4 regions of the Blautia fusiformis genome follow, and region 1 is predicted to be linked to each of the others. Evidence: riboswitches for the same ligand, from Rfam matches in the RefSeq annotation. Region 1 holds a riboswitch; each other region holds the start of a gene.
What was found. Region 1 has a riboswitch for cobalamin ahead of LKD46_RS13460 (ABC transporter permease). Riboswitches for the same ligand answer to the same signal wherever they lie in the genome.
Positions count from the first base shown of each region.

Region 1 (6,114 bases):
CCGCCTGGAAAAGAAGGACTTTTACAGGCAGCCCTCTATGAGCCTGCGGCTTTTGGAACTGGCGGTTCCTCTTGCGATACAGAATGTGATCATCTCCGTGGGAGGACTTGTGGTACAGTATGTGATCAATGGATTTGGTTTTCTGTTTGTGGCGGGATTTACGGCATCGAACAAGCTGTATGGGGTTTTGGAGATGGCTGCCGTTTCATATGGATATGCTATTACAACCTATGTGGGCCAGAATCTTGGTGCAAAAAAATACCAGAGGATTCGAAAAGGCGTGCGCAGCGGCACTTATATGGCAGTGCTCACTTCGGCTTTCATTTCCGGCATGATGGTACTGTTTGGACGTAATGTACTGTCCCTGTTTGTATCCGGTGAACCGGATCAGACCCGACAGGTATTGGATATAGCATATAAGTATTTGTTTATCATGGCTGTCTTTTTGTGGGTGCTGTATCTGCTGTATGTGTATCGTTCCGCTATCCAGGGCCTGGGTAATACTTTGATTCCGCTTGCCAGCGGCATTGCAGAATTTATAATGCGTGTCAGTGTTGCGCTGCTGCTGCCAAAACTGATCGGTGAAGATGGAATATACTATGCAGAGATCTGTGCATGGAGCAGTGCAGCTGTTTTATTATTCGTAAGTTATATGATCATTATACGGAAATATAAAGAAGTCACCGTTCATACATAATGTTATTTACTTAAGGGATCTATAATAATACAGGCAGAAAATATCCGGGTTTCACTATGAAACGTTCAGATATTTTATATTTGACAAAAAACTATTTATATAAAAAGAAAAGTATGATATTATAATATTTATTCATTGCAACTATGAAAATTGAATAGTCAGAAGGGTGTACAAAGTACTTAATAAGGAATCTGGTGAAATGCCAGAACAGCCACCGCTACTGTGACAGGGACGAAAACCAAAATATCACTGGAGAGATCCGGGAAGATGGTAAGTAGGAAGAACTGGAGTCAGGAGACTTGCCTTTTTGACAGAAGAATTCTGATTCGGATGGGATACAGAAGGAATAAGCTCTGCCTGAGGTGGAGGTTTGTTTTTTGTGCTGATATGATGCTGGATCATATCAGCTTTTTTTATTTTAAAAACAATAAACAGATAAAAAATGAGGAGAGATGAAGATGGGAAAAGTAATTGCAAAGCGTTTTATATTTATGATTCCGGTAGTGCTGGCGGTTACATTTATTATTTTTATGCTGAGTTTTATATCGGCAGGTGATGCTGCCAGAGTGCTGGCGGAGAAAAAATATGAGCATCCGTCACCGGAGCAGGTAGAAGAAGTACGGCATGAGGAAGGACTGGATCAGCCGGTGCTGGTACAATACGGGAAATGGCTGGATCAGGCACTTCATGGCGATTTTGGAAAATCATATTCTACCAGAAAACCGGCTTTTGAGGAATTAAAAAGATATTTTCCACAGACATTTAAACTGGCAGTTACTTCGTTTTTATTGTTGATGATCGTATCAGTCCCTCTTGGAATTTTGTCGGCAATTTATGAAAACAGAGTTCTGGATAAAGTCATTCGCATTTTGTCGTCCCTCAGTGTATCTATGCCATCTTTCTGGATCGGTCTGATGCTGCTCTATATATTTGGAGTAAAGCTAAAAGTGATTTCCGTGATCGGAGGAGATGCCGGAGGCATCCCGATTCTTGCGGCATTTGCCATGGATATCAGTTTCTTTGGAATTATGACGAGATTGATTCGTACCAATATGATACAGGTGCTGAAGCAGGATTACATACGTGCCAGCAGAGCTAAGGGATTGTCATCTGTAAATGTAATTTTGCGTCATGGTCTGAAAAATATCCTGATTCCTGTGCTGACACGTCTGGTATCAATTGTGATCGGTTTTTTCTGTGGCTCAGCTGTGATAGAAAGTATTTTTTCAATTCAGGGAATCGGAAATCTGGCATTGAAATCCGTGATCTCAAAAGATACTCCGGTGCTGCAATGTTTTATCTTTATTCTGGCTGTTGGCATTGTAGTATTAAATTTTCTTGTGGATATCGCCTATTCTGCGATTGACCGGCGAATCCAGTTAAAGTAAAGGAGAGATCATAGAATGGGAAGCAGAAGAAAGCAGAAAACAGAAAAAAGCATGATCCAGAATCTGTACTGGAAACAGGTATTCCGGTCACCGAAAACAAAAATAGGATTGATGGTGGTCATAATTTTTGCATTGGCAGCTATTTTTGCACCTGTATTAGCGCCGCATGATCCACTGCTTGTGGATGTTTCGATAAAATTAAAGAATCCGTCGGCGGCATATCCTTTAGGTACTGATCAGCTGGGACGATGTATTTTATCAAGACTTCTCTGGGGCAGCCGGTATTCACTGAGCTATAGCTTTACGGTGCTTCTGATCACTGTATGTGTCGGGGTGCCGATCGGACTGTTTGCCGGATATGTAGGTGGAAAAATCGATTCCATAATTATGAGGATCATTGATGTATTTATGGCTATGCCGGTCTTTATTGTGGCACTTGCCATTGCAGGAACCGTAGGAGCCAGCGGCGCTCATCTGATTCTGTCCTTATCGGTCGTATCCTGGGCAGAATATGCAAGGCTTGCCCGAGCATTGACACTTCAGGAAAAAAATAAAAATTATATGACCGCACTAAAAGCCGGCGGCTGCGGCCACGCAAGGATCATATTTAGGCATGTATTGAGAAATATCCTGCCATCTGTGATCGCACTGGCAACAATGGAAATCGGTTCGATCATTCTGTCAATTGCCGGTTTTTCCTTTATCGGCCTTGGTGTGCAGGCACCGACACCGGAATGGGGGATCATGCTCAGTGACAGTAGAAGTTATATCCAGACTTATCCAAGACTGATGTTTTATCCGGGCATACTGATCATGATCATTGTTCTGGCATTTAATTATCTGGGGGAGGGAATACAGAATGGAACAGCCCAAAAATGATGTCCTAAGGGTAAAAAGACTACATGTGGAGTTTCAGACATCTCACGGAATGGTTCATGCAGTAAAAGATGTCAGCCTGGAAGTAAAACGCGGAAGGATCCATGCTCTGGTGGGAGAAAGTGGAAGCGGCAAGTCAGTTACCTCTCTGACGATCATGAATCTGCTTGCAGGAAATGGAAAGGTGATATCCGGAGATGTGACACTGAACGAAAAGAGTCTTCTGAAGTTATCAGGAAAAGAAAAACGACAGTTATACGGAGACAGGATCGGAATGATCTTTCAGGATCCGACTGCTGCTCTTGATCCGCTTTTTACAGTTGAACAACTGCTTCTGGAAGGACTGAGAAAACATCGCAGAATGAGCAAAAAACAGGCAAGGGAAGCAGCGTTGGAAAGTCTGCGGATGATGAATCTGCGTGATCCGGAAGAACTGATGAAGAAAAAACCTTACGAATTGTCTGGTGGTATGTGCCAACGTGTTATGATCGCCATTGCCATGTCCATGAAACCGGATTATCTGATCGCAGATGAGCCGACGACAGCCTTGGATGTAACCGTACAGAAGCAGATCCTGGAAGAAATCTATCAGCTATCCAGGAAAGAAAATCTGGGCGTGTTATTTATTACGCATGATCTGGGTGTGGTGGCAGAGATCGCAGATGATGTTTCGATCATGAAAGACGGCGAAATAGTGGAAAACGGAACGGTTGAAGAGATCTTTTATCATCCGCAGCATTCATATACAAAAAAACTGTTGGATGCAGTTTTATAGGGGAAAAGTATGAGTACGTTACTAAAGACAGAACATTTAAAAAAATATTATGGCAAGAAAAAAATTGTGAAGGCAGTGGATGATGTAAGTCTGGAAATCCATGCAGGATCATCCATGGCCCTGATCGGTGAAAGTGGAAGTGGTAAAACTACATTCGGAAAGCTGATCGCCGGCCTGGAGAAACCTACAGATGGAAAATTCTGGTTTCAGGGACAGGAAATGCAGGATTTGTCTGAAAAGCAGTTTCGTCCATATCGCAAGAATCTTCAGATGGTCTTTCAAAGCAGCAGCGGGGTATTTGATCCTGGTTATACCATTGGAGAAAATATTCTGGAAATTTTGAAATTACATGAAAAACTGCAAGAGGGTGAGTATGAAGAGCGAGTAAAGGAGGCTTTGATCCAGACGGGGCTTGATCCGGATATCCGCAACCGTTATGTTGGACAGATTTCAGGAGGTCAGTGTCAGAGAGCTAATATTGCGAGAGCATTGGTATTAAGACCGGAACTTGTGATCTGTGATGAACCGGTATCCAGTCTGGATTATTCCATACGAAAGCAGATCCTGCATCTGTTAAATGAGCTGCAGGAAAAATATGAGATGACCTATTTACTGATCACTCACGATCTGTCCAATGTTCCATATCTCTGCAAAGAGGTGGCTATTATGTATCAGGGACGCGTGGTCGAGTTTATCGATCATACGGACAGCTTAAAGGAGACTGCCGTGCATCCTTATACAAAAGATCTGTTTGATTCTATTCCGGTAAAAGAACCGAAAATGCGAAGAATCGGATCGCAGGAAAAGAAAATATTTTCAGATACCATTCCGGAACAGGGCTGCCCATACCAGAACCGGTGCAGAAGATGTACAAATATATGCAGAGAGCATATACCGGAATTGACAGAAATTGAAACAGGACATTTTGCGGCATGTCATATGCTGTAAAATATAAAACAAACAAAGGAGAGGAAGAAATGAAGAAAAGACGTGTAGCAAAACTGATAGCATTGAGCATGGTGGCGGCAACTTTACTGACAGGTGTCAATGTACAGGCAAAAGAGGAAAAAGTAGTTACGGCAATGACATCCATTGATCTGACTCCTGAACTTTGTGACCCTATAAAAAGTGGTCCGGACTTTCGTCTTTATGAAATGATCTATGATCCACTGGTGCGTTATGGAGAAAATGGAGAAATTAAACCGGCATTGGCAGAATCTTGGGATATCAGCAAAGATGGCACAACCTATACGTTTCATTTAAGAAAAGATGTGAAATTCTCAGACGGTACAGTGTTTAATGCAGACAATGTGATGTGGAATTATAACAGATGGGTGGAACAGGATGTGACCGGTAACTTTTCAGCCAAACTGGAAAATGTTACAAAGGTAGATGATTATACTGTAGAATTTAAGTTCGCAGAACCATGCTATACCCTGCTGATCGAATTCAGCTATCCAAGACCATTCCGTTTCACCTGTGAAAGTGCACTGGATGAAGACGGAGAATTTTGTCAGGAAGTGGGTACCGGAATGTGGATGATCGACAGTTATGAAAGCGGTCAGGAGGTTGTCCTGGTACCAAATCCTAATTATTACGGTGAGAAACCAAATATTGATAAAGTAGTTCTGAAACAGGTGGTAGACGGTGATGCCAGAGTGATGGCACTTCAGAGTGGAGAGGCAGATCTGAATCTTCAGGATATTCCATCCGAAAGCTTCAGTATTATCCAGGCAGATAAAAATTTATCGACAGAACAGCAGGTTTCCACACTTTCTTACTATTTGATCGAAAATTATGATACACCGGCGCTTCAGGATGTAAACGTACGTCAGGCACTGAATTATGCAACAAATAAAGAAAGCATTGTAAATGATCTGCTGGATGGTTACGGCAATCCTGCAACCGGACTTATGTCTCCGACAGTTCCTTATGTAACAGAAGAAAACAGCAAGGGCTATCCATATGATCCGGATAAAGCAAAGGAACTGTTAAAGGAAGCAGGATATGAGGATACAGATGGAGATGGTATTGTAGAAAAAGACGGAGAACCACTGAGCCTCAGACTGGTATTCCAGACTGAAGAATATGCTTCATGGAAATCTCTTTGTGAATTCCTGAAATCTGAATATGAGAAGGTCGGTGTAGGTATTGAACTGGTAGAAAAAGAATCCGCAGCTTACTATGATGAGATCTGGAACACCAGAGATTACGATCTGTGCATTTACCGCAGCTATGAAGATTCCTGGATGCCTCATGGATTCCTGAAATCAATGTTCTATGCGGAAGATGGAGCAAAGGCAGTAAACTGGTACGATGAGGAGCTGAACAAAGATCTCGGAGAAGTATTAAAGACACAGGATGAAGAAAAGCGGACG
Region 1 covers NZ_JAJEPT010000016.1:56,773-62,886, forward strand. The annotation lists gene LKD46_RS13455 (MATE family efflux transporter) at 1-697, shown strand, start outside; cobalamin riboswitch at 845-1,018, shown strand; gene LKD46_RS13460 (ABC transporter permease) at 1,156-2,085, shown strand; gene nikC (nickel transporter permease) at 2,101-2,964, shown strand; gene LKD46_RS13470 (ABC transporter ATP-binding protein) at 2,945-3,736, shown strand; gene LKD46_RS13475 (oligopeptide/dipeptide ABC transporter ATP-binding protein) at 3,746-4,684, shown strand; gene LKD46_RS13480 (nickel ABC transporter substrate-binding protein) at 4,714-6,114, shown strand, end outside.

Region 2 (6,114 bases), on a different contig from region 1:
TGGCGCGGATCCAGTACATCACGGATGCTGTCTCCAAGCATATTGAAAACAACAACACAGATCACGATCGCAATACCAGGGTAGATCATAAGCCATGGCGCTTTTGCCATGTAAGTTCTTCCTTCATTCAGCATCAGTCCCCACTCCGGTGTCGGCGCAGTTGCACCAAATCCCAGGAATGAAAGGGAAGCCAGCTCCAGCATCATGGTTCCGATATCTGCTGCCGCAGTTACCACCATCTGGGTTACCATGTTCGGAAGAACGTGTACAAGAAGAATTTTCCAGGTCTTTGTTCCGTTTACCACTGCAGCTTCTATATAAAGACTCTTCTTGACTTTCAAAACCATACTTCTTGCAAGGCGGGCATACTTCGTCCAGCTTACAGCCGCGATGGAGATAACGGCATTTACCAGGTTTGGTCCCAGCATACCGGCAATGGCGATGGCCAGTACAAGGCCGGGGAAAGAGATCATCATATCTGCGATACGCATAATCACCGCGTCCACAACGCCACCGAAATATCCGGCAATAACTCCTAAAAATGTACCGATCACAAAAATCACCGCAACCAGACATAATGTCATGATCAGGGAAGTTCTTGTTCCGAAAATAACACGGGAAAGAAGATCTCGTCCAAGTTTATCCGTTCCGAACGGATGAGCGGAACTCGGCTCCTGCAGTGATTCAGTCATAACTGCATTCAGCGGATCATATGGCGCAAGCTGCGGTGCGAAGATCGCAACGCCAATTACCACCAGGCCCAGAATGAAGAAAAGAGTGAACTGTTTATTTTCTTTAAATACTCGTAATACCTTTTTCAATTATCTATCCTCCTTAAGTCTTGGATCGAGATAAGTGTAGGACAGATCCACAAGCAGGTTGATGCACATGTACAGGATCGCGATCCAGAGTACATAGCCCTGTACAAGAGGATAGTCACGACAGGAAATTGCCTTTACTGCCATATTTCCCATACCAGGCCAGTTGTAAATGATCTCTACAACTGCGGTACCTCCAAGGAGGCTTCCAAGGGAAAGACCCAGCAGTGTTACCAGCGGAAGCATTACATTAGGAAGAACGTGTTTCCAAAGGATCACGCTTTCTTTGATTCCACGCATTCTTGCACCGGTCACATAATCCTGGTGAAGCTCCTCCAGCACCGCACTTCTTACCTGGCGGGTATATTTCGCAGACATGGCAAGTGCAAGAGTCAGTGCCGGAAGGATCATAGACTTGAAATCCGTACTTCCTCCTGCTACATTGATCCAGCGAAGCTGAACACCAAAGATACTGAGAAGGATCAGGCCCAGCCAGAAGCTTGGAACAGATACTCCCACAAAGGTAATTCCTCTCACAAAATAATCCGGGAATTTGTTCTGATATACAGCGGCCAGGATTCCAAGCGGTATGGAAATAATGACCATCATCAAAAGTGCCAGCAAAGACATCCTCAGCGTTGGCCAGAAACAGGATACCAGTTTATCCGTTACCGGCATTTTGAAAGAATAGGACTGTCCCATATCTCCTGTAACAACACCCTTCAGCCAGGAACCATACTGCACGAGAAAGGGCTGATCAAGGCCAAGCTCATGTCTTGTTTGTTCCAGAAGCTCCGGTGTCGGAAGATTACCACATTCTGTCAGCATGATCTCCGCAGGATCACCAGGTGACAGGTAGGTCAGTCCAAATGTGAAAAAGCTGATTCCAAATAATACAATGATGATCTGGAGAAATCTTTTTCCTATTTGTTTCTTTGTCACGTTTTACTCCTTTCCTCATTTGATGCGATTTTAACATTGCCGTTTTAATTGAGTTAGATAAAAAAACTACTGGATTCTTATTATGCAGAACATGCATGGAATTTTAGAAATTTGCACGAAAAAAGCCCGCGATGAAATACGGGCACATAAAAAAATATGCTTCCTATCTTCCGTAAGAATCATTTTAAAACAATTGCAAGCAGGTCTCCTGACTTAGGATCCTTACCCTCAGACACCTTCCCGGTCTATTTCTCACGCACTCGACCAGTGGTATTTTGTCTGAGGATTCCCCCTTACAGTGACGGGATCGTACCGGATTTACACCGGTTTCCCTATTAATCCTCTCGGAACTTACAACGGCTGATGTGAAAATCAGCAAATGCTGTTAAATTACCTAAATATTATACGATAAAACTATAGTTTATGTCTATGGAAAAATGTTATATTTTTTGAAAACTCATAAATTTTGTTAAAGATGCTTGAATTGTATATATCCCCCATTGGGGATTTGACAATTAAATTTATCTGATCTGCTAAAAAAACACGGATTTTACCTCGCTGTTTTTACAAATAGAATAGCAAATGGTAAAACCCGGTTTTCTTACTGTTTCAATATGTTTTCAGACAGAAGCGTTCTGAAAAGATTGTTTACTATCAGGTCAGAGTATCTGTGATCGCCGCATATGCGATCATCGGTCCGTCTTCAATGATATTCAGGCTGGCTGTCTGATAAAGTACGACTCCGTTTTCAGTTGCAATAGACGTGTAAAGTAAATTTCCATAGTAATCTCTCAGTTCACCCAGTTCTTCCCCCTTAAAGAAGTACTCTCCAGGCTTCTTGGATGGATACCAGCATCCGGTATACGGCGCATATTCATAGACTACATTTTCAAGAAGCATCTGACGGTAATGCTTCAGACCATGACACGTCTTTCCCTGGAGATGAAAAACAAGGTGACGGACATCTCTTTTATCCTGTTCTACTTCCTCCCAGGTCCAGTAGCTGTGTCCGCCTCTTTCGATAAGAATACTTGGAATTCCAAGAGAAGAAGCATAATTATAGGCGCCACCTGTGGCGGTTGTGGAACGGACTACATATTTTACGCCGATATGCCGTGCCATATGTAATGACTTCTCTGCTGTTTTTTCATCTACAACCCCTACATAATAAACATAGGGATGAAGTTGTTCGAACCCATCTCCGCTATGCAGGTCGATATAATAATCTGCTATGGAAAAAAGTTTCGTTACTATAGTATGGGCAATACGATCTGCAGCTGTTCCCTCAGGATCTCCGGGGAAAACGCGGTTCAGGTTCTTGCCATCCTCATAGACCAGACTCATGGTGCGATGCTCAAAGCCGCTGACGTTGACCAGTGGAACGATGATCACATTTCCCTTCAGTTCTTCCGGCTGAAATTCTTTTGCAAGTTCCATTGCTGCCTGGATTCCCACATACTCCGCACTGTGTATTCCTGCCGTGATCAGGACCGTCGGTCCGTCTTCCACTCCGCATATCACAGTTGCCGGCATTGCCATGCCATTTCCTGAGATCTTAATTTTTCCCTGTGCCTTCTCTCCTTTTTCAATCACCCAGTCATCAATTTTGATCATTGATTGTTTCCCTTTTCCTTTTTTATATTTCCGCACTTTTGACGATAAGTATAACATGCCTAACCGAAATTGTATATATTCTTTTTAGGATTCCAGGAATACATAAAAAAGCTTCCGTAACCGTTTTTTCTGACCCGGTGTACAGAAGCTTTTTTCCTGAATGATATATAATTTATCTTTTCGCCAGTTCCCTAGTGATTTCTTCCCAGCTGACGCCTTTTTCCACCATGAGTACCATCATATGATAAAGAAAATCTGAAATTTCATATTTAATCTCTTCTTTATCCGGATTTTTGGCTGCAATGACGATCTCTGTGCATTCTTCACCGACTTTTTTCAAAATCTTGTCGATTCCTTTATCAAAAAGACAATTAGTATAGGAACCTTCCTTTGGATGCTCTTTTCGGTCAGTGATCACATCATACACATTCTGGAACACGTGAAGTGGATTGGTATCATCGTACTCTTTTTTCATCAGCGGTTTGAAGAAACAGGTACGGTTTCCTGTATGGCAGGCTGCTCCAACCTGCTCCACTTTGGCAAGGATCGTATCATTATCACAGTCAATAGTAAGAGCCTTTACATACTGTACATGTCCGGATGTCAGACCTTTGGTCCAGAGCTCATTCCGGCTGCGGCTCCAGTATGTCATTTTTCCCAGCTTCAATGTTGTGTTAAAAGCAAGCTCATTCATATAGGCCAGCATCAGTACTTCATCCGTCCGGTAATCCTGGACAATAACCGGAACCATTCCGTCACTGTTTAATTTAAAATCCGACCATGCAATATTACTTTTATATGTGTTTACCGGAATTCTGGCTTCTTCGCAGGTTTCCTTAAATGTATGCAGATCATTTTCAAGACTGCTTACATAAGCACCGCAAAGTCCGGACACAGCTGCTTCTCCTAAAAGCTTCAGAACGTTCTCAGATCTGTTTTCATCGGTATGAAGAACAATGGAAATCTGCGAAATCTCTGCGATTTCATTTTCGACAGTGTCCAGAGCCAGAACAGTGTCTGCATATTTTTCAATCAGATCCTGATTTTCTGTGAATTCTCTCAGATCAGAGATGCTGATCATCATACGCTCTTTTCCAAAGCGCCGGGATACTTCTTCCAGAAGCTTGATATTATTCTCTTTCGAAAAATTCAGTACAACTTTGGCACATCCCGCATAGATCAGCTTTTTTACATCTTCCATACGTTTGATATTTCCCGCTGCGATAACCGGGATCTCAGATGCCTGGCAGATATCACGGATTTTTCCAATCGCACGGTCATGCTCTGCATCTGCGGAAGAAAAGTCAAATACCAGAAGCTCATCTGCCCCATTGTCACCGTAAAATTTTGCAAGTGTTTCTACATTTCCGTCTCCGAAAAGATTTCTCTGTCCAAATCCTGTTACCGCTTTTTCTGAATGAAGATAAAGACATGGGATCAACTGTTTGTTCATAAGTGGTCTCCTTCTGTATCAGAGGCTTCCCTTGGTAGAAAGCACGTCTGTGATCCGGGAATCGTATTGTGTTGCTGCATCAAGGGCTTTCGCAAAGCTTTTAAACATGGCCTCTGCCACATGATGGCTGTTTCCTCCGGAAAGAACTTTGATGTGAAGATTCATTGCCGCAGAATAGGATACTGCATAAAAGAATTCTTTTACCATCTCTGTGGCCATATCCCCTATTTTTTCAGTAGAAAACTCTGCATCCCATCCAAGATAAGGTCTTCCGGAAAGATCTACTGCGCAGAGTACAAGCACTTCATCCATAGGAAGGATACAGCTGCCGTAACGTTTGATCCCTTTTTTGTCGCCAACTGCCTCGCGGATAGCGTTTCCAAGGACGATTCCTGTATCTTCAATGGTGTGATGATCATCTACATTCAGATCACCGTGGACTCTCAGCGTAAGATCATACAGTCCATGTCGCGTAAAACCGTCCAGCATATGGTCAAAAAAGCCAATACCTGTATCAATATCGGAACTTCCCGTTCCATCAATATTCAGCTGCAGACGTATCTGTGTTTCTTTTGTGTTTCTTTCGATCAGTGCTTCTCTTGCCATTATTCGTTCTCCTTGTCCTCTTCCTCAAAACGGACTGCAATGGAATTTGCGTGTGCAGTCAGCTGTTCCGATGTGGCAAACTGGATAATGTCCTTGTGGATCTTTCGGAGTGCTTCTCTTGAATAATATACAATACTGGATTTTTTGATAAAATCATCTACAGAAAGTGCGGAGAAAAATTTGGCAGTCCCATTGGTAGGAAGCACATGGTTTGGTCCTGCAAAATAATCTCCAAGTGGTTCAGAGCTGTGCTCTCCGATAAAGATCGCACCTGCATTTCGCACCTTCATCATATCTTCAAAAGGATTCTTTGTGACGATCTCCATATGTTCAGAAGCAATTTCATTGGCAGCCTCAATGGCCTCGTCCATATCTTCTGCGATCAGGATATAGCCAAAGTTCTCCAGGGATTTCTCGATAATGGCTTTCCTGGAAAGTACCTCAACAAAACCTCTGACTTCTTTATCTACCTGATCTGCAAATTCCTCATTTGTTGTGATCAGAATCGCAGATGCCATCTCATCGTGCTCTGCCTGAGAAAGAAGATCTGCTGCAATATAACGTGGATTTGCAGTCTCATCTGCAAGAACGAGGATCTCGCTTGGGCCGGCGATAGAATCAATGCTTACGTATCCATAAACTGCCTTTTTTGCAAGCGCAACAAAAATATTTCCGGGCCCT
Region 2 covers NZ_JAJEPT010000009.1:101,712-107,825, forward strand. The annotation lists gene nikC (nickel transporter permease) at 1-821, opposite strand, end outside; gene nikB (nickel ABC transporter permease) at 822-1,760, opposite strand; cobalamin riboswitch at 1,942-2,130, opposite strand; gene LKD46_RS09385 (M14 family metallopeptidase) at 2,415-3,374, opposite strand; gene hisIE (bifunctional phosphoribosyl-AMP cyclohydrolase/phosphoribosyl-ATP diphosphatase HisIE) at 3,547-4,827, opposite strand; gene hisB (imidazoleglycerol-phosphate dehydratase HisB) at 4,846-5,433, opposite strand; gene hisD (histidinol dehydrogenase) at 5,433-6,114, opposite strand, start outside.
Region 2: another riboswitch for cobalamin. It lies ahead of nikB (nickel ABC transporter permease); the one in region 1 lies ahead of LKD46_RS13460 (ABC transporter permease).

Region 3 (6,114 bases), on a different contig from region 1:
TAAAAAGTCCGCAGTCTGTGCAGATCTGTTCCAAGGGTAATGGATACGTCATCTCCCAGAAGCATCAGATTCAGGTTCCGGTACTGCGTCCAGAAAACAGCCACGCACACCAGCGTGACCGGAAGCATTACACCCACTCTGGTCCAGCTTGCTCCGGCAAGACTTCCCATGCTCCACTTCATAACTTCTGTTGCCGCATTTTTGTCATTGGTAATATAAATGACAAAATTGGAAAAAGCAGAACAGACTGCGCTGACCGCCATTCCCGCAAGGATCAGTTTTGCGGAAGTTGCCTTTCCACCCATGTTTGCAATGGCGATCACCGCAAAAGAAGTGATCATCGCGCCAATGAAAGCTGTGATTCCCACAGAGTTTCCGCCAAGAAAGCTTCCGATTCCAAGCATGATGGCCAGTGTGGCACCCAGAGATGCACCAGATGAGATACCCAGCACATACGGGTCTGCCAGCGGGTTCTGCACGATAGCCTGCATCACCACGCCGCACACGGAAAGAGCCATTCCAACTGCCAGAGCCAGAAGGACTCTAGGCAGCCGGATCAGCCACACAACATCATGAACTGCGCCTTCCGCATAGGCGGACAGACTTTTTATATGAAACAATTTATAAGCGATAACGCTGTATACATCCTTCAGTGACAGATCCGCATTTCCAAAAGTGATGGCTGCAAGTATGGAAAAAATAAGGAATCCTGCAAGTCCGATGAGAACTGCCACATACATGGATGTTCTGAGCACCTTATCTTTTTTTCTCTGTGAAGCTGTTTCTTTCACTGCATTTTCTCCGATCAGTCAAGATTTACGTCCGGATATAATCCCTTTGCAAAAGTTTCGATTCCGTCCTGGGTACGTGTTGCACTTGCATACATCTCACTGAGCATGATCGGGTAAACACGTCCGTTCTTTACTGCGTCAAGGCTCTTCAGGGACTCATCATCCTGGATCACTGCAAGCTGGCTGTTCTTAACAGTTTCCGGATCATCTCCTGCATATGGCATGTAAACCACAAAGATCACGTCAGGGTTGGCTGCGATGATATCCTCTTTTCCAACGGTGGAAGCATCCGGGTTTGCAAGAGTTGCGCCTAACTGTGTTACCATATCTCCGCCAAGGCTCTTTACGCCATAGTTTGTGATGTCATCTCCAAGAGGCTCCAATACCATTACGCTTGGTTTGTCTTTTACATCTGCAGTTGCAGTAAGAGTTTTGTCGATCACTGCTTTTGCATCATCAACGATAGCCTGTGCTTTGTCCTGTACATCGAAGATCTTTCCGATATTTAAGATATCTGTGAATTCATTTTCCAGTGTTCTGTCGCCGTCCGGACGAGTATTGGTGTTGTAGTAGGTGTTGCAGCCTTTGTCGATCCAGTCTGTTACATTTCCCAGATTCTTATCAGAGAAAAGAGAGCTCCAGGATAAGATCATGTCCGGCTCCAGCATTGTTACAGTTTCAAGGGATGGGGTAAATTCGTCAAGATAATTTGTTTTTGAGAATGCTTCTTTGAGATCTTCCGGAACTTCATTATCAAGACCTGCGGTAGCTACCAGGTGGTCTTCCAGACCAAGTGCGAGCATAGTCTCAATGCTTCCCTGATATACAGCAAGGACTTTTTCCGGTGCTTTTTCATAAGTGGTTTCGATTTCGTTTCCATCGTAATCATAGGTTGTGATGGTCAGAGGATATTCTGTCTTGGTTGCCTCTGCGGAAGAATCTTCGGTGTCTGCAGACTCTGTACTGTCTTCTGCTGCCGGCTGGTTGTCTTCCTTGATGGTCTCGGAGTCTGCTCTCTCTGCGGCATAAACAGCCGGAGCTGCTGATACGGTCATTGCCGCTGCCATTACCATTGCCATGATTCTTGTGGATACATACTTGTTTTTCATTTCATTTCCTCTCTTTTCGCCTGTTTTATCTCCTGTTGCCTATGGGTAACCGAAAAGATGGGGCTTCATAAAATCTGCACGGAACACTTTGTACGGAAGCTCCCACTTACATACTGTCAAGCAGGTTTCCTGACTTACAGACTCAGAAAAAACTCTGCAAAATAAAAACTGATACACCATTCATCTTTTAGCCGATCATGAATGATGTATCAGAATTTTCTCCAGAATCTCTCTGACATCGGGATTTCGCCTTCTCACATGAGTTTCTGCAATGGCATGTGAAATCCCTTCTTCTGTATACAGTGGCCGCAACCGCTCAGGCTTTTTACCCGATTCCCTCTCACAGTATCCGGCAGCATATGTGCCGGTGATACTGTCCACTTCACAGCAATTCAATTACGCTGATACTGATTCTAACATACCGGTTTTCCAATTACAACCTTGAGGCCGGATTTTTACAGTTTTTTGCAGAAATAGTCTGCCCGGAGAGATCCCTCTCAGATCTTTTTCAGCTTGGCAAAACCGGCGAACATTTTTTTCACGCCGACTTTGTCAAAGTCTACCGTCACTTCGTAGTCTCTGCCGCCGTCTGCGATATTTTTTACGATACCGACTCCGAATTTCACATGACGGACCGTGTCTCCCTCACCATAGTCCAGGCTGTCCGCCTTCTTCACTGTGAAATCTTTTTTCTGCAGGGTGCTCTTTGCCTGGAAATTCATTTTCATCTGGGCATAGGCGCTTTTCGGAGATACGATATCATCTACCCTGGGCTTTTTCTCCTGAATGGTATGTCCAAGATCTACCAGTTCCCGTGGAACCTCCCTTACAAAACGTGACACACGGTTATACTGAGTCTCCCCACGGATCATCCGCTGTTTTGCACAGGTTAAAGTCAGTTCCTTCATGGCACGGGTGATCCCCACATAACAGAGCCTTCGCTCCTCCTCGATATCCGACGGATCACCGGACCAGATGGAAGCATACCCCGGAAAAACACCGTCCTCCATTCCCACGATAAATACATTTGGGAATTCCAGTCCCTTGGCACTGTGAAGAGTCATCAGCAGCACATAATCCTGATCCGGATCAACAGAATCGATATCTGCCACCAGTGCGATCTCCTCCAGAAATGCAGAAAGTGTTGCCGGCTGTCCGGCCTCCTCCATGGCTTCCTGGAAGGATTCTGTCTTGGAGATCAGCTCATCGATATTTTCGATCCTCGCCTGGGCCTCCTCCGTTTTCTCTGCCTCCAGTTCCTTCACATAACCGGTAAGCTCAATGACCTCTTCCAGGGTTTCACGGACTGTATAGGCCTCTGCCTTACTTTTCAGTCCCTGGATAAAGGATACAAAATCATTGATCTTTCCTGCTGCCCTGCCAATGGACGGTACTTCCTCCACCACGCGGAGCGCATCGTAAAAGCTCAGGTTCATCATATCCGCATAGTCCTGGACACGGCCGATGCTGGTGAGCCCGATCCCTCTTTTTGGCACATTTAAGATTCTGCGCACAGCCAGATCATCACTGGCATTGTCAATGGTCTTCAGATAGCTTAACAGATCCTTGATCTCTTTGCGGGCATAAAAATTCACACCGCCGACAATCTTATAAGGAACATTTGCCAGGAGAAATTTCTCCTCAAAGAGACGGGACTGGGCATTGGTCCGATAAAGTACTGCACAGTCCTTGTACTGGAATTTCCCGTTGCGGCGCCCCTGGATGATCTCTCCTGCAACATACTCCGCTTCCTCAAATCCGTTGTTGAACTGACGGAAATGTACTTTATCGCCCTCTTCGTTCTCTGTCCAGAGGCGTTTTTCCTTACGCTCTGTGTTGTTGACGATCACCTCATTGGCTGCATTGAGGATATTCTGGGTAGAACGGTAATTCTGTTCCAGGCGCACCACCTTAGCCTCAGGAAAAACCTTCTCAAAGCCTAAGATATTCCCGATATTTGCTCCACGAAAACGATAGATGGACTGATCATCATCACCAACCACACAGAGATTCTTGTATTTCTCAGCAAGAAGACTTACAAATTTAAACTGGGCAGTATTGGTATCCTGATACTCATCCACCATAATATATTTAAAACGTTCCTGATAATAGTCCAGGATATCCGGATTATGCTGAAAAAGCTCCACAGTCTTCACGATCAGGTCATCAAAATCCAGTGCATTGTTTCCCCGGAGGATAGACTGATATTCCTTATACATACCGGCAATCTTCCGTGCATCCGGATCACCGCCCGCATTCAGCTCCATCTCTTCCGGTGTGATCATTTCATCCTTGGCATGGGAAATCTCAGCAAGAACGCCTCGTTCCTTGTAAATCTTGGTATTGATATCAAATTTCCGGAAGATTTCCTTCATGACTGTTTTCTGGTCGTCGGCATCATAAATGGTAAAATTACTGCCAAAGCCCAGCACCTCAATATGTCTGCGCAGGATCCTCACGCAGGCGGAATGGAAGGTGGAGACCCATACGCTCTCCGCACCCATTCCCGCAATTTTATTCACACGTTCCCGCATCTCACTGGCGGCCTTGTTGGTAAAGGTGATCGCCAGGATATTCCATGGGTTTACACCCTTTTCTTCCATTAAATAGGCGATCCTGTGGGTCAGCACTCTTGTTTTTCCGGAACCGGCTCCTGCGAGGATCAGAAGTGGTCCCTCTGTATGTACGGCAGCTTCCCGCTGCATAGGATTCAATGTGTCCAAAGCATCATGTATACTCATTTTGATCTCCATTTCTTTTTCCATATGAACAGTATCTTTATATACTATCATGACTTTACTTTCCGGTAAACCCACCTCTCTGAAAAAAAGTTTCTTTACAAGTAGTATTTAAAACTATATAATAGGGAGCAGAGGTGATAATGCGATGACAGAAAACGAAAAAGAAATGATGAACAGCATTTTTGCAAAAATTGCTGAGCTTGATTATATAAAACCCGATGAAATTCCCAATATTGCTCTTTACATGGATCAGGTCACAACCTTTATGGAAGATAATCTCGCTTCCACCAAGCGTCATAATGATGACAAGATCCTGACCAAGACCATGATCAACAATTACGCAAAGAACAAGCTCCTTCCCCCGCCGGAAAAAAAGCGGTATTCCCGGGAGCATCTGCTGATGCTGATCTTTATCTACTATTTTAAGAATATCCTCTCTATCAGTGATATCCAGACCCTTCTGGGACCGATCACCGAGAAATACTTCAAGTCCGTTACAGAAAAGGACATGACTTACATCTACCAGGAGGTTTTCAGTATGGAGCAGTCACAGATCCGTTACCTGGAAAAGGATCTTATGCGCCGTTTCAAAAGTGCCGGAGAAATTTTTGAGGACGCCGACCCGGAGGATAAGGAATTCCTTCACCAGTTTTCCTTTATCTGTCTTCTTAGCTTCGACGTATACATGAAAAAAATGATCATCGAAAACATGATCGACCACATGAATTCCTCAAAAGATACGGATTCCTCAAAAAAAGACAAATAATATCCGGATCTCACATCCGGTCATAAACGTGCGTCGCCGGGCGCACCGAAAAAAAAGAGACAGACGCACGATCGCCTGTCTCTTTTTCGTTACAGCATTATCCGTTATCATCACGGTATGGACGTAAGCCTTATTCTGCTTCGCCGCCCTGCTCCCCGTTATCCTTCTTCATACGTGCAAATACCATCTCATAACCATCATTTCCATAGTTCAGGGAACGGTTCACACGGCTGATCGTAGCTGTGGAAGCTCCTGTTTTCTCGGAAATATCAAGGTATGTACGCTTATCAGTAAGCATCTTGGCTACCTCGAAGCGCTGAGATAAAGAAAGCAGCTCATTGATGGTGCACACATCCTCAAAAAATGTATAACACTCTTCCTTGTCCTTCAGGCACAGGATCGCTTCAAAAAGATGATCCACAGCCTCCGTCCTGATTTTTTTGCTCATTGTTACGCTCCTTTAAAATACATGAATTTCGTCTAATACAATACTGATATTTTAACACTCTAAATCGTGATAAGCAAGCCTTTTAGGAAAATTTAATAAACTATTTCTCTTTTTTGTCTTTCTATGGCGGACACATGATTTTCCCATTTCCACTGCCCCGGAAAACATTTGGGATTTGCTTTTTCTGCTGTGATTGGGTATACTTAAAGTAATATCCAAAAGAAAAGGAGACTTATCAAATGAATCGTTTTTTCAACAT
Region 3 covers NZ_JAJEPT010000012.1:121,893-128,006, reverse strand. The annotation lists gene LKD46_RS11465 (FecCD family ABC transporter permease) at 1-791, opposite strand, end outside; gene LKD46_RS11460 (ABC transporter substrate-binding protein) at 806-1,900, opposite strand; cobalamin riboswitch at 2,004-2,299, opposite strand; gene pcrA (DNA helicase PcrA) at 2,398-4,641, opposite strand; gene LKD46_RS11450 (DUF1836 domain-containing protein) at 4,787-5,407, shown strand; gene LKD46_RS11445 (YerC/YecD family TrpR-related protein) at 5,538-5,855, opposite strand; gene LKD46_RS11440 (YesL family protein) at 6,095-6,114, shown strand, end outside.
Region 3: another riboswitch for cobalamin. It lies ahead of LKD46_RS11460 (ABC transporter substrate-binding protein); the one in region 1 lies ahead of LKD46_RS13460 (ABC transporter permease).

Region 4 (6,114 bases), on a different contig from region 1:
TTTTTATGTATCTTTCTGATATGCATACCCACTCCATCGCCAGTGGTCACGGCACGGAATGTACCATCACAAACATGGCACGCGCAGCTGCCGAGAAAGGTCTCCGGCTTCTCGGGATCACTGATCACGGTCCCGGCACTCTGGCAGCCGGAACTTCCTCCTATTTCCGCAGCCTTACCTATTCTCCCAAAAAACATTTCGGTGTAGAATTACTCTACGGAATTGAACTGAATATCCTTGACCGCAACGGAACGGTAGATTTAGATCAGGAATTATTATGTAAACTTGATTACGCCATTGCCAGCATGCATGCCTGGAATTACCGCTGCGGTACCAGAGCCGAAAACACAGAAGCTTTTATCAATGTAATGAAAAACCCCTGTGTAAAGATCCTCGGACATAGTGATAACACTCATTACCCGGTTAATTATGATGCGCTTGCAAGGGCTGCCAGAGAAACCGGCACGATCTTTGAGATCAACGAAGCTTCTCTTGCACCTTATGGCTATCGTGGCGACACAAGAGAAAACTGTTTCGAGATCCTTCGATGCTGCCGCAAATATGATCTGCCGCTGCTTCTTTCCAGTGACAGCCATGGCCCGGAGCATATCGGAGATTTTACCTGTGCTGCTGAGTTTGTTCATCAGGCCATGTTTCCGGAACAGCTGATCCTCAACAACCAGATTCCCAGACTCAGGGTTTTTCTCCAAACCAGAGAATGATCTTCTGTATCTTTTCCGACAGATAACAGATATTGTCCACTCCAAACAAAACAGGCCAGTTCAAACACAGGAATATACATTTTCCTGTATCTGAACTGGCCTGTTTTTTATTTTTCCCGCTGCTTCCGTACAATTTCCGCAAGCTCGCTATATTTACCTGTAACATATCCAAAATTTTCTCTTCTGTGAGGAAGCTTGCACTCGGTGCAGTCTTTAATCCCGCTTTCCGTAAAGCGGAAATTACCACCACATTTATCTCCCAGTGCATATAAAGGACAATAGCAGAACAGACAATTGAAGTTCTCCGGATCTGCTCCTTTATGGCACGGAAAATACTCACAATTTTTGTGGCTGAAGTAAGAGTATTCTTTGCCTTCCCAGTATGGTTTCTCCATGGCTCTTTTCTCCTCTCCTGACATAACCACACATAACTTTTTCCTATAAAAAAGAGGTAGCGATGCCACCCCGGGGTAGAAATATAATCCGTTCATGAGTGCGCGGAGGGAACGAATGTATCCGGAGTAGTATCGCCTGCCATTTAATCATGTATAATTCATATGAACAGGCGCATTCCATAAAAAAATGCCTACTCTCGTAAAAAAGTAGACAACGTCCCAGGGGTGCGGAGTCCCTGAAATGGTTGTTACACTTTACACGGAAGTTTAACCTCGCCATAACAAGCAGGTTTCCTGGCTCCGGGATCATGGCTCCTCTCTCCTTCTCATACATACGTACAATGGACTATGAGATTCGCTCCTCCGTTACAGTGACCGGATCGCTCAGGTTTCACACCTGATTCCCTTTTCTGTGGACTTCTGATAATCAATATATAACTGTCAGCTATCCTCAGCACTTGCTATGTTCAATATGGAATTATACTGACATTATAATAACATCCTGTTAATTATATGTCAATACTGTTTTCAATATTTATACATTTTTGAGCATATTTTATTGCTGTTCACTCCGTTCCATGGGTTTTCAATATTTTTTCCGACGTCAAAAACAGCCCGACAAACTGCTGTCGGGCTGCTGTATTTTTATTTTCTATTGTACGTTCTTATTATACAAGACGTCTTACAGATACAATTGTTCTGTATGTAGCATCATTGCTGATCTTGATCCCATCCTGAGAGTTCGATGCATGAACGATCTGGCCATTACCCATGTAAATAGCCACGTGTCCGCCATAGCAGATCAGATCTCCCGGCTGTGCATCTGCGTAGGATACTTCTGTACCTGCATTCTGCTGCTCATAGGAGGTTCTCGGAAGGCTGACTCCGAAGTTCGCATAGACACTCTGTACAAATCCGGAGCAGTCTGCACCATTGGTAAGGCTTGTTCCGCCCCATACGTAAGGATTTCCCACAAACTGTGTAGCATAATTCACAACAGAAGATCCGGAACCACTGCTGTAAGAAGAACTGTCACTGTCTGAAGATGTATCCTCTGCATTAGATGTGTCCTCTGCACTTTCTTCAGATGCGTCTGTGCTGTTATCGTAATCTGCGTCTGCATTATCCTCTGTATTCTCAGTATCCTCGGACGCATCATCATTCTCACCATTGTCTGCATCTTCATCCACATCCTCGGTGTCATCTTCTGCAGTATCCTCATCTGCATTCTCGATCACGTCGCCGTCCTCATCGTGCTGTACGTCTTCGCTCTCGTCCGCCTCATCCTGCTGTGCTTCCTGCTCTGCCTGACGTCTTGCTTCCTCTTCTGCCTCAGCCTGTGCTCTCGCTGCTGCTTCAGCCTCGGCCTGACGTCTTGCCTCTTCCTCTGCTGCAATACGCTCAGCCTCTAATCTCTGAAGCTCTGCAGTCTGCTCTGCAAGAAGGTTGGCATAATCTGTAGCCTGCTGCTGTGCGTAGGCGATCTCATTATCATAATCTGCGGATGTGGCACGCTTCTCATCCAGCTGTGCCTGCAGGTTCTGGGACTCTGCCTCATATTCCTGCTTCATTCCCTCCAGCTCTGCCTTCTCCTGTGTGTACTGTGCCTCCAGGTTTGCCACCTGCTGGATCGTATTGGAATATTTTTCAAGACTCTTACGGTCCTGCTCATAAGTCTTCTGTGTGTACTCTGCTCTTGTAAGAAGGTCAGACAGGTTCTCTGCATTCAGCATCATCTGGAACCATGCATCGTCTCCACCCTTCTCATAGAGATACTGGATACGTTTCTTCATTGCCTCATACTGCTTCTGCTTGGCATTTTTGGCCTTCTCAAGGTTGGTCTGTGTAGATGCAATGTCGGCTTCCTTATTGGAGATATCTCCCTCCAGTGTCTGGATCGAAACCATCACGTTTACAAGATTGGCATCAAGAGTTGAAATCTCGCCTTCAATCTGTGACTTCTGTGAGGAAAGCTCATCCAATCTGGAATAAGTCGCATTCAGCTGTTCGTTAGTCGCATCCATCTCCTGCTGAAGTGCTGCCTCATCTTCTCTTGTTGCGCTTACGCTGACTACCTGTGCTCCGCTGATGATGAGCGCCAGTGTCAGACATAATATCCTTTTCTTCATGACTGTTCACCCTCGCAATCTGATTCTAATTTAATACAGCGGATCTGACCATCCGCTTCGTTGGTTTTCTTTGTAATACTTTTGCAATATCTTGTTTCAATCTTTTTATATATTAACACAGTGTTATTTGGATTGCAAGGATTTTCTATTAATTAGTTTAAAACTTTGTAACATTTATTAATGATTTTGACATTAAAAAAGGAGAACCCGGGTTATCTCAGGTTCTCCTCTCACGTTTCTTATTTCTATTTGTTACATACAAATTTCTTTCAGCACATCCTGATCAGAACAGATCTGCAAGGATCTGATTGGCTGTCTTGTTCAGATATCCGTTGGGATCGGAAAGAGTGCTTCTGTTCCATCTGAAGTATGCACCGTTTCGGATATAGTTACCACTGGATTCATGATAGTCATATTTGCTGGCTCCAGGATACCTGGACATATAAGTTTCTGCCAGCTTGATCGCCTGGCTTCCGTAAGTTCCGCTTGGTGTCGGTGTTCCGGAAATCTGTACGCCGGCATTCGGTGTACAGTGGAGGATCACAACACTCTTATCGGAACACTGTCCGAGAACGATCCAAGTATGTCCGCTGTTGTATCCGATATCTCCCGGATAAAGCTTCCAGTTTGAGCTTGCCAGCTGAGACTGGGAAACAACGGTACCCATTCCCTTGCCGGAATACAAAGATCCAAGATTTCCGGAAACATCCGTGTACATAGGTCCACCGGATCTGCTCTGCATGATCTGATATACAGACCATCCTACAAAGCCGGAGCAGTCAAGGCCCTTCTGTTCTGTAGCTTCACTGAGATCCATATAATATCTGTAATTATAGGAGCTGGAATTGCTGTCATACCACTGTTTCCATTTTGGACTGATGCCCTTTCTGGTCGCATCTGACCAGTTGTGGCCGCCGCCCCATACGTAAAGAGTCTTTCCTACCGGAAGTAATGCATTGGCAAGGAAATTCTTGATAGTCCTGGAGCTTGTAGCTGTAGTAGTGTTTGGGTTGGTATCCAGGACACCGTTGCTGCCAAATGTATACTTCTTGCCATCGATCGTCTTCGTTCCCGTAGCCATGACACCGGTTGACGGATCGAAATAATATTTATATCCTTTTTTGGAATTTGTGACCCAACCGGTAGCCATCACGCCGCTCTTACTGTAAAAATAATAGGTATCGCTGCCGATCTTCTTGAAGCCCTTATACATAGCTCCCGTGTTTGGATCAAAATAACGCTTCTGCTGTTTCTTATTCGTTGCCCAACCCTTTGCCATATAGCATTTGCTGGTAAAATATCTGGTCACATTCTTCTTGTCTGTAAGGAATACGCTTCTGGCAGCAACACCACTGCCGCTGTAGAAATAATATTTCTTATTACTGATCGTGGCCCATCTCGTTGTCATATATCCGCTGGCGGGATTAAAATAGCGGGTATTGTTCTCGCTGTCTGTAAGCCAGCCTGTTGCCATATAGCCCTTGGCACCATTGACATTATAAAAATATCGTTTGCCCTTGGAATCCTTAACCCAGCGCTTCATCTGCACGCCTGTGGATTTATTAAAAAAATATTTCTTCCCGTTTAATGTAAGCCAGCCTTTTACCTTCTGGCCGTTCCGATAATAATAGGACTTTCCTTTTTCTGTCTTAAAACCTTTTTTGGTCGCAGCCTGTACATCTGTTGCCGTTGTATGTACAGTTGCTCCGGCTGCAAAGAACATCAGAACAAAAAAAAGTCCCCAGAGTTTCCATTTTCTGCTTAATTTTCGCATACATACCTTCCTTTGATAGATAGATCATTGATATTTACTATTTCTTAAGTCCGGCTGATCGTAAACATTACAATTTTGTTACAATTTTACGTCCATATTATATAACATTCTTTACGGTCCGTCAACTCTTTCCTTTTCTTTCAGAAAAAACATCATCCAGGTATTACCAATGTTGATTTTATGCAGAAAAAATCCCCGAAACATCAGAAATATTCACTGATGCTCCGGGGATATGATCCTTTATGCAGTTTTGCTCCTGTCTGTTACAGATCTGTTAGAGATACTTACAGAAATTTTTTGCGAAGCTCTGCTCCGTCAAGGGCACTTAAATATGCAGGTGCAACATCAAATACAGTCTTGCAGCCCTTCTGTCCTTCCTGGTTCATGCGGTATGCAGCTCTTGCATAGGCAACGATCACAGAAGATGTGAACTCAGGATTGGAATCCAGCTTCAGGCTGTACTCGATCACATGGCTGTTCTCATTGTTCCAGCCTGTCTTTCCGCTGCGGATCACAAAACCGCCGTGCGGGATACCGCTGTGGTCACGGTCCAGCTCTTCCTGGGAAATGAAATGTACCGTTGTATCATACTCGTCAAAGTAGTTCGGCATGGTCTTGATCTCTTCCTCGATGCGTGCAAGATCAGCACCTTCCTCAGCAACTACAAAGCACTCTCTTGTATGTTTCTGGCGTGTGGTAAGCTCCGGATTTTCTCCGTTTCTTACTGCCTCAAGTGCAGCTTCTACCGGAATGGTGTACTGCTTTGCATCCTTTACGCCTTTGATGCGGCGGACTGCATCAGAATGTCCCTGGCTGACACCCTTGCCCCAGAATGTGTAGTCGTTTCCATTTGTAAGGATCGCATTTGCATACATACGGTTCAGAGAAAACATTCCTGGATCCCAGCCTACGGAAATGATTCCTACATGTCCACTCTCTGCTGCTGCCTTGTCAACATTTGCAAAATGCTCCGGGATTTTCTTATGTGTATCAAAGCTGTCCACAACATTGAAATATTTTACATACTCCGGTGTCTGAACAGGAAGATCTGTAGCACTTCCTCCACAGATGATCAGGACATCGATCTCATCCTT
Region 4 covers NZ_JAJEPT010000010.1:78,198-84,311, reverse strand. The annotation lists gene LKD46_RS09995 (phosphatase) at 6-722, shown strand; gene LKD46_RS09990 (cysteine-rich small domain-containing protein) at 830-1,117, opposite strand; cobalamin riboswitch at 1,385-1,554, opposite strand; gene LKD46_RS09985 (C40 family peptidase) at 1,786-3,246, opposite strand; gene LKD46_RS09980 (N-acetylmuramoyl-L-alanine amidase family protein) at 3,530-5,020, opposite strand; gene LKD46_RS09975 (diaminopimelate dehydrogenase) at 5,305-6,114, opposite strand, start outside.
Region 4: another riboswitch for cobalamin. It lies ahead of LKD46_RS09990 (cysteine-rich small domain-containing protein); the one in region 1 lies ahead of LKD46_RS13460 (ABC transporter permease).